One region of the Desulfitobacterium dehalogenans ATCC 51507 genome, then DNA from elsewhere that is predicted to be linked to it. Evidence: predicted binding sites of a transcription regulator. Region 1 holds the regulator's gene; the other holds the start of a gene.
What was found. The regulator LexA, encoded in region 1, represses DNA repair genes until DNA is damaged. The targets are predictions, from matches to a motif close to CNAACANNTGTTNG.
Positions count from the first base shown of each region.

Region 2: a site for LexA is predicted at 6,276-6,289, ahead of uvrB (excinuclease ABC subunit UvrB). Genes of this name have one in related genera too.

Region 1 is NC_018017.1:2,185,403-2,193,613, reverse strand. Features, by position in the region: gene hflX (GTPase HflX) at 1-115, shown strand, start outside; gene DESDE_RS10650 (methionine gamma-lyase family protein) at 310-1,572, shown strand; gene lepB (signal peptidase I) at 1,582-2,136, shown strand; gene DESDE_RS10640 (D-alanine--D-alanine ligase) at 2,272-3,357, shown strand; gene DESDE_RS10635 (hypothetical protein) at 3,440-4,552, opposite strand; gene lexA (transcriptional repressor LexA) at 4,601-5,215, opposite strand; gene DESDE_RS10625 (LysM peptidoglycan-binding domain-containing protein) at 5,500-5,748, shown strand; gene DESDE_RS10620 (M23 family metallopeptidase) at 5,808-6,659, shown strand; gene DESDE_RS10615 (D-alanyl-D-alanine carboxypeptidase family protein) at 6,784-7,830, shown strand; gene DESDE_RS10610 (hypothetical protein) at 7,942-8,163, shown strand.
Region 2 is NC_018017.1:4,126,046-4,134,256, reverse strand. Features, by position in the region: gene ftsE (cell division ATP-binding protein FtsE) at 1-1, shown strand, start outside; gene ftsX (permease-like cell division protein FtsX) at 1-875, shown strand, start outside; gene DESDE_RS19710 (murein hydrolase activator EnvC family protein) at 895-2,028, shown strand; gene DESDE_RS19705 (S41 family peptidase) at 2,283-3,470, shown strand; gene DESDE_RS19700 (hypothetical protein) at 3,583-4,611, shown strand; gene DESDE_RS19695 (sugar ABC transporter substrate-binding protein) at 4,790-6,247, shown strand; gene uvrB (excinuclease ABC subunit UvrB) at 6,405-8,211, shown strand, end outside.

The sequences.
Region 1 (8,211 bases):
CCATCCTTCCGATCTAAGCCGTTTAGCTCAAGAACTGTCCCATCCCATACCCGTGTCCCTCATTGAAAACAATTCACTGACCCCCGTATGGAATAAAGTCCTTGAACTCCTCTAGTGTAGTGGCACGTTGACTTTCAGCCAAATGACACAGGATGAATTTTCAGTCTGCAAGGCGGAGGAGTGAGGCGTAGTGGTGCTACGCCGATGGACGACAACGCAGCAGATGGAAATTCAGACAAGTCATTGGGCGAAATGTGAACGTGCCACTACACTAACGAGAAAGATGGATACAACGAGGAGGTTTCACCATTGTTTTTAGATAATCTGCCCAGAAAAATTCTCGAGGCAAAAGGTCAGGCTGAACAGCTTTTACAGCTGCAGGAAAAGACCCTACTTGATATTGCGGAACATAATCACGCCAAAGTACTGGAAGCCTTTCAGGAAGAGAGAGTAAGCACCTATCATTTGCAGGGCTCCACAGGTTATGGCCTTGGAGATAGCGGCAGAGAAACTCTGGATCGGGTCATGGCCCGGATCCTGGGCACGGAAGCTGCTTTAGTCCGGGGACAATTTGTCTCCGGAACCCATGCCATTGCCACAGCCTTATTTGCTGTCCTTCGACCCGGTGATCATTTTATTTCCGTTACGGGAGATCCCTATGATACACTGGAAGAAGTGATTGGCATCCGGGGAACAGGGCAGGGGAGCCTTAAGGATTTCGGGGTAGCTTATGACTCGATTCCCCTTAGTGAAGAGGGAACAATTCAGTATCCTTTGGTTGGTCAAGCTATAAAACCCAATACGAAACTGCTTATTCTTCAGCGTTCCCGGGGTTATGCCTGGCGTAATTCCCTTCATATGGAGCAAATCGCCGAATTTGTGGATTATGTCCGTGAGCATTTTCCTAAACTTATTATTTTTGTGGACAATTGTTATGGCGAACTTGTAGAAAAACGCGAACCCGGGGATGTGGGAGTAGACCTCTTAGCAGGATCCCTGATTAAAAATTTGGGAGGGAGTTTAGCTCCCACAGGAGGATATATTGCCGGCAAACAAGAACTCGTTGAGAAAGCCGCCTGCCGTTTAACAGCTCCAGGGATTGGGGGAGAGGTGGGAGCTACCCTCAGCTGGCAGCTTCAGTTCTTCCAAGGGCTTTTCTTCAGTCCTTTGACCGTGAGTGAGGCGATTCGGGGGGCGATTTTTTCCGCCGCCTTTTGGCAGGCCTTAGGGTTCGAAGTGAATCCTCTTCCCGATGGCCTGCGGACGGATCTTATTCAAGCCGTCAAGCTCAATTCGCGAGAGGCCATGATTGCTTTTTGTCAAGGCTTCCAGAAAGGCTCGCCTGTCGATAGTCATGTCCTGCCCATTCCGTCGGGAATGCCGGGGTATGAGGATGAAGTCATTATGGCAGGAGGAACCTTTATTCAAGGTGCGACCAGTGAGTTCTCTGCAGACGGTCCTATGCGGGATCCCTTTATCGCTTACCAGCAAGGCGGGATCTCCATGAATTATATTAAGTTTGGGAATCTATTAGCGGCTCAAAAACTTTGGGAACAAGGATTACTAAAGTGAGGTGCACACATGGAAAACGAACAAGATATCAAAGTAAAAGCGAAAAGTACCTTAAAACTCATGATTGAAATCATCGAAATTGTGATTATTGCCTTTGCCTTATCCTGGGTCATTCGCACCTTTGTATTAGAGGCAAGGTTAGTCCCAACCGGGTCCATGCTGCCGACGATTCAGCTGCAAGACCGCATTATTGTCGATAAATTCTTTTTTAAACATTTTGGTGATTTTGAACGAGGAGATATCATCGTTTTTCATCCACCTTCCAGCGCCCATTCTTCCGACGATTTTATCAAACGTTTGATTGCCTTACCAGGGGATACCATTGAAATAAAAGACCATAAGACCTTTATCAATGGCCAACAGGTGGAAGAGCCCTATGTCATGGAGCCTCAGATTAAAAATTTGGAGCCCTTGGTTGTGCCGGAAGGTTCTGTTTTTGTCATGGGAGATAATCGCAATAACAGTGCCGATTCCCGGGAATGGGGTTTTTTGCCGATTGAAAACATCTCCGGAATGACTCTGTTTCGTTATTGGCCCATGAGCCGATTTGGAGCAATTGATTAAAGGCAGCTTTTTCACCCCTTTGCATATAGTATAGAGTAGACTTGTTGCTCGGGTTGTGTAGCTTTACGTTGCTATGGACTCTTTTCAAGTTTTCTGGGCTATTTTCTAAATAGAATAGAGAGGATGGGTGCGCGAATGACACGGCAAAAAATTATTATTCTTTTCGGAGGTCAGTCCGGAGAACACGAGGTTTCCCTGAACTCTGCCAGTTCTGTACTTAAGGCCATTGATAAGGAAAAATATGAGGTAGAGACCCTTGGTATTTCCAAAAGCGGCCAATGGCATTGGGGAATACGTCCTGAACAATGGCAGCAAGATCCCACTTTACAAGGTATTCTCGTCAATCTCGTCCACGACCCTTCAAACCCCCGCTTTATAGCCTTGGACGGCAGCACCCTTCCTCAGGATGGGACATTTGACTTGATTTTTCCTGTTCTGCATGGACCCTTCGGAGAGGATGGAACCATCCAGGGATTGTTTGAAATGGCTAATATTCCTTACGCAGGCTCAGGAGTCCTTGGCTCCGCACTGGGTATGGATAAAGACCGTATGAAAGCAGTGTTTACCGAAGCCGGCCTGCCTCAAGCCCCTTATCTCACCGTACTTAGAACGACGCTCCAAAAGATGATGGAAAAAGTGCTTCATGATATTGAACACTCTCTGGGCTACCCTTGTTTTGTCAAGCCGGCTAATTTGGGTTCCAGTGTGGGGATTTCCAAAGCACGGAACAGAGAGGAGCTCATCAACGCCCTTCATCTTGCGGCAGAATACGATCGCAAAATTGTGGTAGAGCAAAACATTGTGGGACGTGAAATCGAGCTGAGTGTACTGGGAAATGAGGATGCGAAAGCCAGCATCCCGGGAGAAATTCTTCCTTCCAAGGATTTTTATGATTATGAAGCCAAATACATTGACACCGGCTCTCGATTGGTGATTCCTGCTCCTCTGGACCAAGAGGTGGTAAAGAGCTTGCAGGAAAAAGCTGTAGCAGCCTTTAAAGCCGTCGAAGCCTGCGGCTTAAGCCGGGTAGATTTCTTCGTTACTGAAGGCAATCAGATCTACATCAACGAAATCAATACCATGCCGGGGTTCACTCAGATCTCCATGTATCCAAAGCTTTGGGAAGCCAGTGGAATCCCATACTCCGAATTGATCACCCAATTGATTGAACTAGGCTTCCAGCGCTTTAGGGACAGTCGTTCCCGGAAAATATCCCTTTAATATGTCGGTACTCAGCCCTGAAAGCCGTTTAGATAGCGGAATTCAGGGTTTTACTTATGTATGCGTATAATCGTGATTAACTTCATAAATTCTCCCCGTTATATCGTTTAATGGGATTATTTCTTCCGAAGTTGACGGTATACACCGCTTCAAGAATTTCATCTTTGCGGGCGGTGATTTCAGCTTTCGGCAAGTCTAAAATTATATCCTCCAACACATAGGGACCATTTTTAAAATGCCCGACTGAAGCTCCGCGAAACTCACCGTCAATCAGCAGATATTGCAGGGTCTCATGCTCAGGGTGCTTGAATTGTTCTTTCAGCCGATGCTCATTGGACTTGACTAAAAAATCATTGCGATGCATGGCAAGGACGAATTGGGGTGTTTCCTTGGCATAAGTTCGCAGCAATGCCCAATCAGATTTCAGTAGGTAACTGTTTCCCATCTCTATAAATATGCCGTCGGCAAGCATCCCCTCAATCGCCTTTTTGATCTCTTTCCCCGGCAGTTTATAAAACGACTTTACCATATCCCCATCAAATAAAACATGGCGATAGGCAAAGCGTTGTAATAGGATCTTCAGCGACTCCTGCCGAGAATAACGTACCAGATCTGCATTGGGAAACATTTCGGTAAATTTATACCAGCTCCGATCCCATTCTCCGTCGTATTGATCTTCGTAAATTAAAAATGCTTCCTGCAGGCGGTGGAGTGCAGGGGTTATCTCCTTCACCAGCATCCCGGTGAATTCCTTCATCTGCTGGATGGTTAAGGGACCTTCCCGCTTAATCAGATCCAGCAGCACGTGTTGGTGTTCCGATGGTTTGTCAAGGGGCTTGCGATACAGCGCGGCGAACAATTCCAAATCCTCAACCATAATCCAGCCTAGATTGCCGCCCGCAAACCGCCCTTTGATGAGTTTACGAGTGCTTTGCCTTTTTCGGTTGAATTCGATGTCGTCAAAATCAGCACGGAAGGTTAAACTTGGCGGGTCGCCGAAACCATTCCAGTAAATACTCTGCCCAGGCTGTGCGTCACGGTAAAGTGATATGTATTCTTCCTCACTTGCCTTGTATGAAAGAAATTGCCGCTCCATGCGAAGGGCCCTAATAGTTTGACTGTCAACGATCTTAATGACCTCCTTTACTTGTACTTCAAGTTCTATTGTGCAATAAAAAAGCAGATATCCACCCACATCATTGTGGAATGGAGGTCTGCTTTTTATTGCCACGTACCTTATAAATCAGTGTAAAATACGAAATACCCCAATAACCTTACCCAAGACAGTGACATCCTGGGAGTAGATAGGCTCCATATAAGGATTTTCAGGTTGAAGGCGGATGAGTGTTTTTTCTTTGTAGAACCGTTTTACCGTAGCCTCTTCACCGATCATGGCAACCACGATCTCTCCGTTACGGGCCAGTTTTTGCTGGCGTACTAAAATAAGATCCCCGTCCATAATTCCTGCATCAATCATACTTTCACCTTTAACTCTCAGCATGAACACCGTATCTGAGTTAACCAGATCCATTGGAAGCGGGAACGTATCTTCGATATTTTCCTGGGCCAAAATAGGCTGGCCGGCGGTCACCTTGCCAATAATGGGGACAAAAACAGTTCTCTTTTCATTGGGATCGCTGGAGCTGTCTAATATCTCAATGGCTCGAGGTTTCGTTGGGTCGCGGCGTATGTACCCCTTTTCTTCAATGGTCTGCAAATGCCCGTGAACAGTAGAGCTGGACATTAATCCAACTGCATCGCCTATTTCGCGAACAGAGGGGGGATAACCCTTTTCTCGAATAACCCGTTTAATATACTCTAATATATCAGTCTGTCTCTGCGATAAATCAGGATACACCCAATTTCCTCCCTTCATATATTCTAAATCTATTTTAGCATTAAATACCTCTGTGTGCAAACAAATGTTCGAAAAAGTATTGACGAATTCCCGTGCTCTCCTTTATACTGTTCTCAGGAACCTATGTTCGTATATATTTGGATTTTATGAGAACATAAAGGAGGATTATTATGAGTACTTGTTCTTCTTCCGTCCGCCATTATAGAAGCTATAATAGAGACTATCGAAATTATCGAATGAGAAAACTGCTAAGGCAACTATGTTCTTATTTGCTGCTTTTTCTCATGATATTTGGAAGTATGGGCTGGTTCTTCTGGGATTGGAATCAGGCAAACAGCAGAGTAGAGAAACTTGTTTTCCAACCGCAAATCGTTCAATCCGGAGATACTCTCTGGTCCTTAGCTGAGAACTCCGGCCTGCAAATCGATACCCGTACACTCGTTCTTAAGATTATGGAATACAATCAACTCACCGATACCACGATACAAACCGGTCAAGTGATTTATACTCCTATCTCAGAGAATCAACCTTAACTATACTTCTAATCCAGCCTTTCCTCCCATATTATGCATTGTAGAGAGGGGAGAGGGGAATGAGGATACGCAGAAGTATCAAACCGAGACAAAAGCACTGGACTTTATTCCTAAAAGTCCTTGTGATCATCCTGATCAGCACAGCCGTCTGGAAGGGCATACATAAGAAACCGGCTATCTCCTCCGATATCTATCCTTATCTCCTGAATCTACCGGCTGAGCTTGTTTTACAATGTCAGAAGGAAGGGAAAGAGATTTCTCCTACGGCCTGGGCAGATTTAATAGCGATACGAAGCACCGTCACTAAGGATGAGGAACTCTATCTCGTCCAACAGTTGCAACAGGATATAGATTTCGAAGAACTCTCCTGGCAAAACAGTGAATTTCAGATCAGTGAAGAAGCGGTCAAACAAATCCTCTGGAAGCGACATGTTCTTTTAACCTATCCCTTTTATGAACCGGGCCGTTTTGTCTTTCCGGTGATTGGTAAGGTCTGGTACATGGATACCTTTGGAGCAGACCGGGAGGGCGGGGTACGCAAACATGAAGGAACGGACATTTTCGGCGCAGAAGGTATTCCCGTCATCAGTATTGGGAACGGCAAAATTGAGAGGTTAGGCTGGAATCGGCTTGGAGGAGAACGGGTAGGTGTTAGGGGAGAGGACGGGAACTATTATTACTATGCTCATCTAAACACCATAAACCCTCATCTTCAGGAAGGTCAAAAAGTTAAGAAGGGGGATTTTTTAGGAACCTTAGGGCATACCGGAGATGCTCTTACAACTCCTGATCATCTACATTTTGGTATTGAGCTTCCTAATGGAGAGTGGGTCAATCCTTATCCTTTCCTAACTATTTGGCAGCAAAGTCAGGAAGAAAATGCCCTTTCACAGAAGAATTCGATTTCATAGAAAGGACTCTTCACGCAAAAGCTTGCCCTTATCCTTAAAATTAATTATTATATATAAGAGGTCAAGACTAAGATCACCCGATCTACAAGAAAGATTTCAATACATTCTATAAAGAAGGCAAGATATGAGTAAAAAATCAAAGAAAAGAATTCCCTTTACGCTTTTAACGATTATCATCACAGCGATAATCGTTTTAACCTTTTTTCCAGGTTTGTTGGACCGAACAGGTTTAGCGGATACCCTCCATACCCTAAGTTCCAGTCCATCAATTAACAAAAGCGATCCTGTTACAAAGGATGCAGAAAAGACTAGCCCAAACACACCCGGAACTTCTCCTGCTCAATTTTCGGATACCCCTGAATATAATCCGCCTGAAGACTCCAGTTATCTTATGCTTAACCTAAGAACAGGGGAGAGGCTTCTGGAGAAAAACGGAGATACACGCCGAGCACCCGCCAGCACAGTAAAACTTTTAACTGGGCTTCTTGTTCATGAAAAACTTCAAGAGGATGAGCTCATTACCTTAGGAGAAGAAGTCAAGGTCGAAGGATCTGTACTTGGCCTTAAGCCTGGTGATAAGATACTTGTAAAAGACTTATTTACAGCAATGTATGTATTCAGTGCCAATGATGCGGCTAGTGCGTTAGCTGTGGCAGCTTATGGTTCCATGGATGACTTTATTCAGGCTATGAACCGGTATGCCCTTGAACTCGGCTGTACGGATAGTCAGTTTAAGACGGCCAATGGCATGCCGGCACAAGATCAATACACCACGGCAAAAGATTTAGCCATCATTGCCTCAAAATTCACGGAGAATCCAACTCTCATGGATTATGTTAAGCAAAAAAAGGCATCTGTAAACTGGACTGATGCCAACGGATGGAAACAGGTTCGGGAAATCTCTAACACAAATCAACTTTTAGGTATTTATCCGGGAGATCAAGGCCTTAAAACAGGAACCACCACTGAAGCGGGCCAGTGCCTTGTTACATATGTCACAATGGGGGATGGAGACCTCTTATTGGTCCTATTAGGCAGTGAGCAGCGTTATACGGACACAGTTGAGTTATTGGATCAAGGAATAGCTAAGATACGAACACGGGCGGCATTAAAAAATATCTTAAGCAGTCCGGAGGCATTTTATAATATGCCGGGATTTTTCGCACCATAGTCGAGAATGAATAGGGTCAGTTATCTGTTATTGCATAAAGTAGTATCAATAAAGTGATTACCATAAAGAAAACAACCGAAGTTTAATCATTAAATATTGGAGTGCTGAATCATGAAACAATACGGAGAACCTTGTGTTCTTGAACATCGACTCTGTACAGAATGCGGTGAATGCGATCGCTGCGAATTAAATAGGGAAAAAATCTGTGATAATTGCTGTCAATGTATAGAATCTACAGCTGACTATGTAGGGATTGAAATCGACGAAATTATAATCAATACCGAAGATATCCGAACCGAGCACCCTGGTAAAGCTTTTAAAATCAAACACTAAGACAAAACCTTCCCGAAAAGGGAAGGTCCTTATTTTTTTATTTTGGGT
Region 2 (8,211 bases), 1.9 Mb from region 1:
ATTCTCTCGAGTACATATTTCGCGAAGTAACTCACTCTATTCGCAGAAATTTATGGTTAAGTATTGCTTCAGTGCTGACGGTGATGATCTCTATGGTCATTTTAGGAGCATCGGTGTTCTTCTTGCTCAATGCCTCGAATCTGGCTTCGGATTTTGAATCCGAACTGCAGATTGCCGTGTTTGCTCAGGATGATTTGAATTCTCAAGAGGTCGGGGCTTTGGGTGAGAAGCTCAAAGGCTTGGCGGGGGTGGACACTATTGAGTTTGTTCCGAAAGAGCAGGCTTTGAAGAATTTTTCCGGTTCGATGAGTTCCACGACCATTGTCTCGGATTTAGGGGGCACGAACCCTTTCCCGGATAAATATACCGTCCATGTAGTGGACCCGCAGCAAGTTGAAAGTGTGGCCGACCGGATTACTAAGCTGACCGGTGTGGATAATGTAGTCTATGGGAAAAACCTGGTAGAGCCCTTGCTGAAGTTTACCAAGTGGCTCCGCTGGGCGGGAACAACGGTGGTAGGGCTGTTTGCCATCGCCTCCCTGATTTTGATCTCTTTAAACATTAAGATGAATGTTTTTTCCCGTCGTAAGGAAATTGAGATTATGAAGCTGGTCGGGGCGAGCAATGCCTTTATTCGCTGGCCCTTTATCTTGGAGGGGATGTTTTTAGGATTGGCAGGGGGTTTGTTGGCTATCCTGCTGGTGGGGTTCGGCTATGATTGGCTGGCTAAGTACATACAAACCACGTTGGCCTTTATGCCCGTGGTTAACGAAGCAGGGCTCATCGGAAAGGTACTGGGTTCCATCGTCCTTTTAAGTATGGGAATAGGTGCGGCAGGAAGCGTGATTTCCTTAAGACGTTTCCTGAAGGTTTAATGATCAAGGAGGGAAAAAAATGACCAAGAAAAGAGGAGCAATAGCCTTTTTACTTACAACAGTATTGCTTGCAGGTTCCGTCATTCCACTTCAAGCCGGGGAATTAGAGGACGCCATAAAAGAACAAAGGGAGCTGCAGAAGAAGGGAGAACAGGCCCGCAGCCAGCTGAACAATCTTACCCATACTGCCGATAAACTTCAAAATCAGATTAAGAGTTTAGCAACTCAGATTACCGTAGCGACGAATAGCTTGAATGAAAAACAGGTTGCTTATAACCAGGCTGTGGAGGCAGTGAACCAATCCGAGCAGGAGTTAAAGAAGCGAGAGGAAGAACTGGCCAATCGCCAAGAGGTGCTGCGGAAACGGGTCAAAGAAATCTATCAGGTAGGTCAAGTCAGCTATCTGGAAATTCTTTTTGAAGCAGAGGACCTCAGTGATTTTATCACCCGGGTGGAGTATTTTAACCGTTTGATTGACAATGACCAGAAGATTCTAACCGATATTGGCTTGGAAAAGGCAAGAATCGAAGAAGAGACGAAAGTATTGCAAGCCCACCGGGATGAAGCCGCCAAGCTTAAGGCTGAAGCAGAGAAAGCCAAAGCAGAACTGGATGCCAAGAAGAAGGAGCACCAAGTAGCCCTGGATACCAATAAAAAGGCTCAAAGTGATATTTTTGAACAAATCGAGCAAATGGAAGCGGACTCTAACGCAATTGCCGAAAAGATCCGCAAATTAACGGCCAATTCCGGTGTGGTTCATGGAACCATCAGCACCTATCCCTTACCCGGATGCTATGAAATCAGCGACGCCTATGGCTGGCGGATTCACCCTATAACGAAAAAGAAGAGCCTGCATACTGGGACGGACCTCCCCGCGCCCACGGGGACGAAAGTCTTGGCAGCAGGGAATGGGGAAGTCATTATGGCCGATTGGTATGGAGCCTACGGAAATGCTGTTATCGTCGATCATGGAGGGGGATACACCACTCTTTACGGCCACAATTCCAAGCTGGCCGTTAAAGTAGGAGATATGGTGAAGGCCGGCGATGTGGTGGCGTATGCTGGCTCAACAGGCTGGAGCACGGGGCCTCATCTTCACTTTGAAGTGCGTATAAAAGGGGAATCTACGGATCCTATGCAATTTTTTCGCTAAACAGAAAGAATGAGTCTGCGGAAGCACAAGGGCAACCAAAGGCTTCGCATTCTTATGCCTTCTATGAAGCGACAAATGCGAAGCCTGGTTTACTTTGAAATAAGTATGTCCTGAAGTGGATAGGCATATAATATAAAAAATAATAAAAGCCCGCCACTTATCTCCTACCAAAGATCAAGAGATGAGTCACGGTAAAAAACGTCCCAAGAAAGGAACATAAGATGATTGGGATCGGATCAGTGTAGGAAGGGGATATGGATTTGCAGGAGAGTCGATGGAAAGAGTATTTGAAAAACTTGGGATGGGTTCTTGTCATAGGGAGTTTGATTTTTACAGTGGCTGTCGGAGGGTTCATTGTAACTCATCTGGATCATGTAGGACGCTTAGCAAAAGTGGTCCAGCTTGTTAAAAGTGACTATCTTGAGGAAGTGCCTGTAGACACCCTAATTGATGGTGCCACTAAAGGAATTGTGGATTCCTTGGGCGATCCCTATTCAAGTTATATGAATGCTCAAGAGAATGAAGAGCTCATGCAACAGATTGAAGGGAAATTTGGCGGGGTGGGGATTATTTTAAGTCTGAAGGATCCTCAAAAGCTTGTGGTGCTGAGACCAATCAAAAATACCCCGGCAGCTAAAGCCGGACTACAGCCCGGGGATGTTATTATTAAGATCGATGATGTGGACGCTACCACCATCGATCAGGAAAAAGCGGTATCCCTAATGCGTGGGGATCCTGGGACCAAAGTTACCCTGGTGGTCTATCGAGAAAGCATTAAGCGAAATGTCACCGTCCCTTTAACCCGGGAAAATATAGCGGTACCCACGGTAGAAGGACTGGCTTTGCCAGGGAACTCGGACATAGCTTATATCGGAATTTCACAGTTTTCCTCTAATACAGCTCTTGAACTCAATGAAGTTCTGCGAAATATGGATATCAGCCGTTACAAAGGGATGATCTTGGATTTACGCTATAACCATGGCGGAGAATTGGAATCCGCTGTGGGAGTAACCAGTTACTTTGTTCAACCTGGCCCCATCGTCTATATTGTAGATAAAGGAGGCAACACCGTAACCAAGGCTTCAGAAGGTAATTATTTAGGCATTCCTTTTGTGGTTTTAGTTAACGAAGAAAGTGCCTCTGCTGCTGAAATTGTTTCAGGGGCGATTAGAGATCGTGGAACAGGCACCCTTGTAGGCGTCAAGACCTTTGGTAAAGGGATTGTGCAGACGATTTACCAACTGGATAGCGGGACCAGCGTGAAGCTGACCACCGCGAAGTATTTGACTCCTAATAAGATAGATATCCATAAAAAGGGCATCGAGCCCGATGTACAAGTGAAGCTAAAGGATGGAGAAGAAGCGACTCTTTCTCCTACCACAAAAGCCTTCGATACCCAGCTTACGGAAGCACTGAAGGCGCTTCGTCAAAAAATGGAATAGCTGCAGTGGGACAGATTTCTGTCCCGCTTTTTGTTTTCCCCAAAATCCTGTGACCCCTGACCTCCCTTATGCATACACTACACCGCAAGCAAAATTTCAAGGGGGAAAGGACATGGGGAATAAACCCAATGGACGACATTACTTTGCAGAGGGGATTACCAATCGCGGATACATATCGCTTCTACCCAATATGATGTCAGAATGGGAACGTACTTATGTCCTGATTGGAGGGCCGGGAACAGGCAAATCCACCATGATTAAGATGATTGGACTGGACCTTCTTGATCGCGGGTATGAGGTTGATTTTCTTCGCTCCGCATGGGATCCGGATTCTATGGCGGGAGTGCTTATTCGCCGTTTCAACTGGGCAATCCTTGATCAATATGAGATCGCACCTCTGCATTGGCGCGCACCTGGGGTGATTGAGCGTTTTATTGATTTTTCCAGATATTGCAATCAAGGAAAGCTTGAGCAACAAAGATTGGGAATCCTTGAGCTTGAGGAAAAGATCAAACATGGGCAACAGAAAATAGGCGAAATTTTAGCCGAGGAATTCGGAGAAAGAATCCGAGAAAGGTTTTATTTAAAGGCCGAAGGTGGTAGACCTTGGTTGCCGAAGCTTTATGCTTCAAATTTATTTAAAGAGGCAAAAGGCCCCTGGAGCAAGGCTCAGGATGCCTTGAAAAAAATCCAGAAGAGTGCCGTTCAATCCTTCTTTCTTCATGGAATTAGTACGGAGGGCTGGCTGAACTTAGCCCCTTATTTCTTGACAGACTATGACCAGATTCGTTTCGATGGGGAAGAGGCACATGAAGCTATGGAATGGGTTTTGAAAGAAGCGGAACAGCTGGGGCAGGTTATTGATATTGTCTTACATCCTCTTTACCCTGATGAGATTCTGGGCATCGTTTTTCCAGAAAGAAAGCTAACCATCTGGCAAGGGGATCCGGAGCATCTAGGGGATCAAGGACTTGGGCGTCCTTTTAGCAATGATCTCAGAGAAGCCCTTCTGGGCACCCAGAAGTTGAGAGATAAACTTAAATCCATGTATACGAAAACGGTTGACTTCGATCAAGTGGATAGTATGAAAACGGATTTATTAAGTTCTGCTTTAAGAGATATGGACCCCAAAAACCTATAAAAAAAGAATGATCTTCAGAGTCATACCATTGATTGACAGCAGTTGCCTTTCATATTTCATACAATCAAGGGAAGACTAGAAATACTCATGATAAGCACCAACAAAACGGTGCTTTTTTGATATTGCGAAACAGAAGGTTTTCTATAGAGTGGATCGACCCTGGAAAGGAGCGTGTTCCATGAAAAAAGTGCCCTCCATGATCATCGTGTTACTCCTAAGTATGGCCTTAACCGGCTGTAACATGCAAAATATTTTTGGCGGCTTAATGGGGAGCAAGGAGAAAACATCGAGTAGATCCTCCCAACAGGAAGAGAAAAAAATAATAGCAGTAGCTTTAAACCAGGAGGATCCTAACAAAGACATGTTTCTTCTCGGTATCCAGGAGATGGCCGAAAAAGAAGAAATGGAAGTTAAGGTTTTGAACAGAGAAGACCAAGGGAATTCCCAAGCCCTTAAGGATGCTAAGGTTCTCATTCTTCAAGAAGGGGAGCAATCCTTTTTAAAGGAGGCGCAAAAAGGAGATATACCGATTCTAGCCTTAAATGGCCTGCCTTCCGGGGTGAAAGCCAAGGGGGTCATCCTACCGGATCCGGATCAGGTGGGAAGGCTCATGGCTCAGCAAGTCCAAGGAAAAGTCACTGAAGGGCAGGTTGTCTATCTACAAGGGGAAGCAGAAGATCCTATCGCTCAAATGAATGTAGCGGCCTTCAAGCAAGAGTTGGGTAAAGATTCCAAATTGACGTTACATAGCATTACAAATCCTCCCGAATCGGAAACAATAGCCATACAAAGCCTTATGGAACATTTGCAGAAAAACTCCGGTCAAGTTAAGGCTATCTGTGCCAAGAATGAGAAACTCATTTCGCTGGCCTATGAGTTGCTTAAAACCATGGGACTTACCGATAAAATTTATCTTATGGGTGGAGAAGCTAATCCTAAATCATTGCATAGGATTGCCTCTGGCAGTCAGATCGCTGACATTGATACAGCGCCCTATGTTCAAGGTGCTAATGCATTTCAATGGGCTCAGAAATTAATGGATAAGCAATCCGTAGACATAACCCAATCCATTACCGGTGATCAAGGTGAAGTGGCGGCTAAGATTATTCCAGTTAAAACCGTGACAACGGAAAATCTCGCCCTCATTCAGAAAAGCTATACAAAAGCAGCAGAAGCTCAGAAAGAGCTAGAAAAGAAAAAGGAAGAGTCTCAGGCGAAGGGTTCTGGAGGCCAAGGGAATCAAAAAGGCGGGGAAAAAAGCAGTAATGGTAGTGGTAGTGGTAGTGGCAATAGTGAAGAAAAAGGTGCAGAATCCAGCAGTCAAGGCCAGGAAAGCTCCTCTTCGGGACAGAGCGGGGGACAGGGAGTTATGCCTGAAGGAGTAAAGAAAGTGACTGAAAAAGTCCATACGGAAATTATCCGCGAATACCTTGATGAAAAAGGCAATGTTCTGGGAACAGAAAAAAGTGCCAATGATCAAGTTCGGACCGTCCCACCGGAAATGCTCCTGAAAGAACAGCAGCAACAGAAACAGCAAGGGGGGCAGAAAGAGCAGGAGCAAGGTAAGCAGGGCAATCAAGGTAAGCAAGGTGAAGGCGCTTCAAATGAAATGAAACAGGGTGCAGGAGGTTCCTAATATTTCCAGCGAAAATTAACAAAAAAGCCGAACATATTTTCGGCTTTTTTGTTTTGTTTCCTATGGAGAAGTGATATAATCTTGCTTAGAATGATTTAAAGACCAGAACAAATAGTAGAACTTATAAGTTTTATAAGAAAGGAGATTGGAGCAACTCATGGAGTTCCGTTTACAAGCCCCCTATAAGCCCTCCGGGGATCAGCCCCAGGCGATTGATGCTCTGGTCGAAAGTATACATTCCGGCAGACGTCATCAAACCTTGCTGGGGGTAACAGGTTCAGGAAAAACCTTTACTATGGCCAACATTATTGAAAAAGTTCAACGGCCTACTCTGATTCTCGCTCATAATAAGACTTTAGCGGCTCAGCTTTACACTGAGTTCAAGGAGTTCTTTCCGGAAAATGCTGTGGAGTATTTTGTCAGTTACTATGATTACTATCAGCCGGAAGCCTATGTCCCTTCCAGCGATACCTATATAGAAAAGGATTCCTCTATCAATGATGAGATTGATAAAATGCGCCACTCCGCTACGGCAGCTTTATTCGAACGTCGTGATGTGATTGTGGTGGCCAGTGTATCTTGTATTTATGGTTTGGGTTCTCCCGAGGAATACCGTGATCTGATGGTTTCCTTACGACAGGGGCAGGAAATTGACCGCAATGAAATTTTAAAAAAACTCATATCCATTCAGTATGATCGCAATGATATGGCTTTTGAACGAGGAACCTTCCGTGTCCGTGGAGATGTAGTTGAAGTCCATCCCGCCGGGTCCGGTGAACACGCTATTCGTATCGAAATGTTTGGGGATGAAATCGAACATATCTACGAGATCAATGTTCTAACAGGTGAAATACTAGGAGAACGCCGACATGTTTCCATTTTCCCGAACTCTCACTATGTCACGGCACGAGATAAAGTATTAGTAGCTGCCGAGAATATTGAAAAAGAATTAGAAGAGCAGCTCAAACGATTTAAGGATGAAAATAAACTTTTGGAAGCTCAGCGTTTAGAACAAAGAACTCGTTATGATCTGGAGATGCTGAGGGAGATGGGGTTTTGCAACGGTGTTGAAAACTACTCCCGCCATTTAACCTTCAGAGAAGCAGGAGAAACCCCCTATACCCTTCTGCACTTTTTCCCTGAGGATTACCTTATGATGATTGACGAATCCCATGTCACTTTACCTCAAGTTCGCGGTATGTATGAAGGGGACCGTTCCCGTAAAACCACCCTGGTAGACTACGGATTCCGGCTTCCCTCCGCTTTAGATAACCGCCCCTTGAAATTCGCTGAGTATGAAGAACTGGTCCCCCAACGAGTCTATATCAGCGCCACTCCCGGCCCCTATGAGCTGGAACATTGTCCCCAGATTGTGGAGCAGATTATTCGACCCACCGGGCTTTTGGACCCGGAGATTTCTGTCCGGCCGACAAAAGGTCAGATTGATGATCTTATCGGGGAAATCAACCAAAGGATTGAACGGGATGAACGTGTTCTCGTCACCACCCTGACCAAAAAGATGGCAGAGGATTTAACGGATTATCTGAAAAACCTCAATATGTCCGTCAAATACCTCCACTCCGATATTACGACTTTGGAGCGGGTGGAGATCCTTCGGGAATTGCGTTTGGGAGATATCGATGTCATCGTGGGAATCAACCTGCTCCGGGAGGGCCTGGATCTTCCGGAAGTTTCCCTGGTTGCTATTCTCGACGCGGACAAAGAGGGCTTTCTCCGCGCTGAACGCTCTCTGATTCAGACCATTGGCCGCGCCGCTCGGAATGCCCAAGGGAAAGTCATTATGTATGCGGACCAAATAACCCGCTCCATGAGAGTGGCTATCGACGAAACCAATCGCCGCCGGGCTATTCAGGAAGCCTATAATGAAAAGCACGGGATTATCCCCCAGACCATTCGCAAAAAAATCCACGAGGCTCCGGAAGCCACCAAGGTTGCAGAAAAGA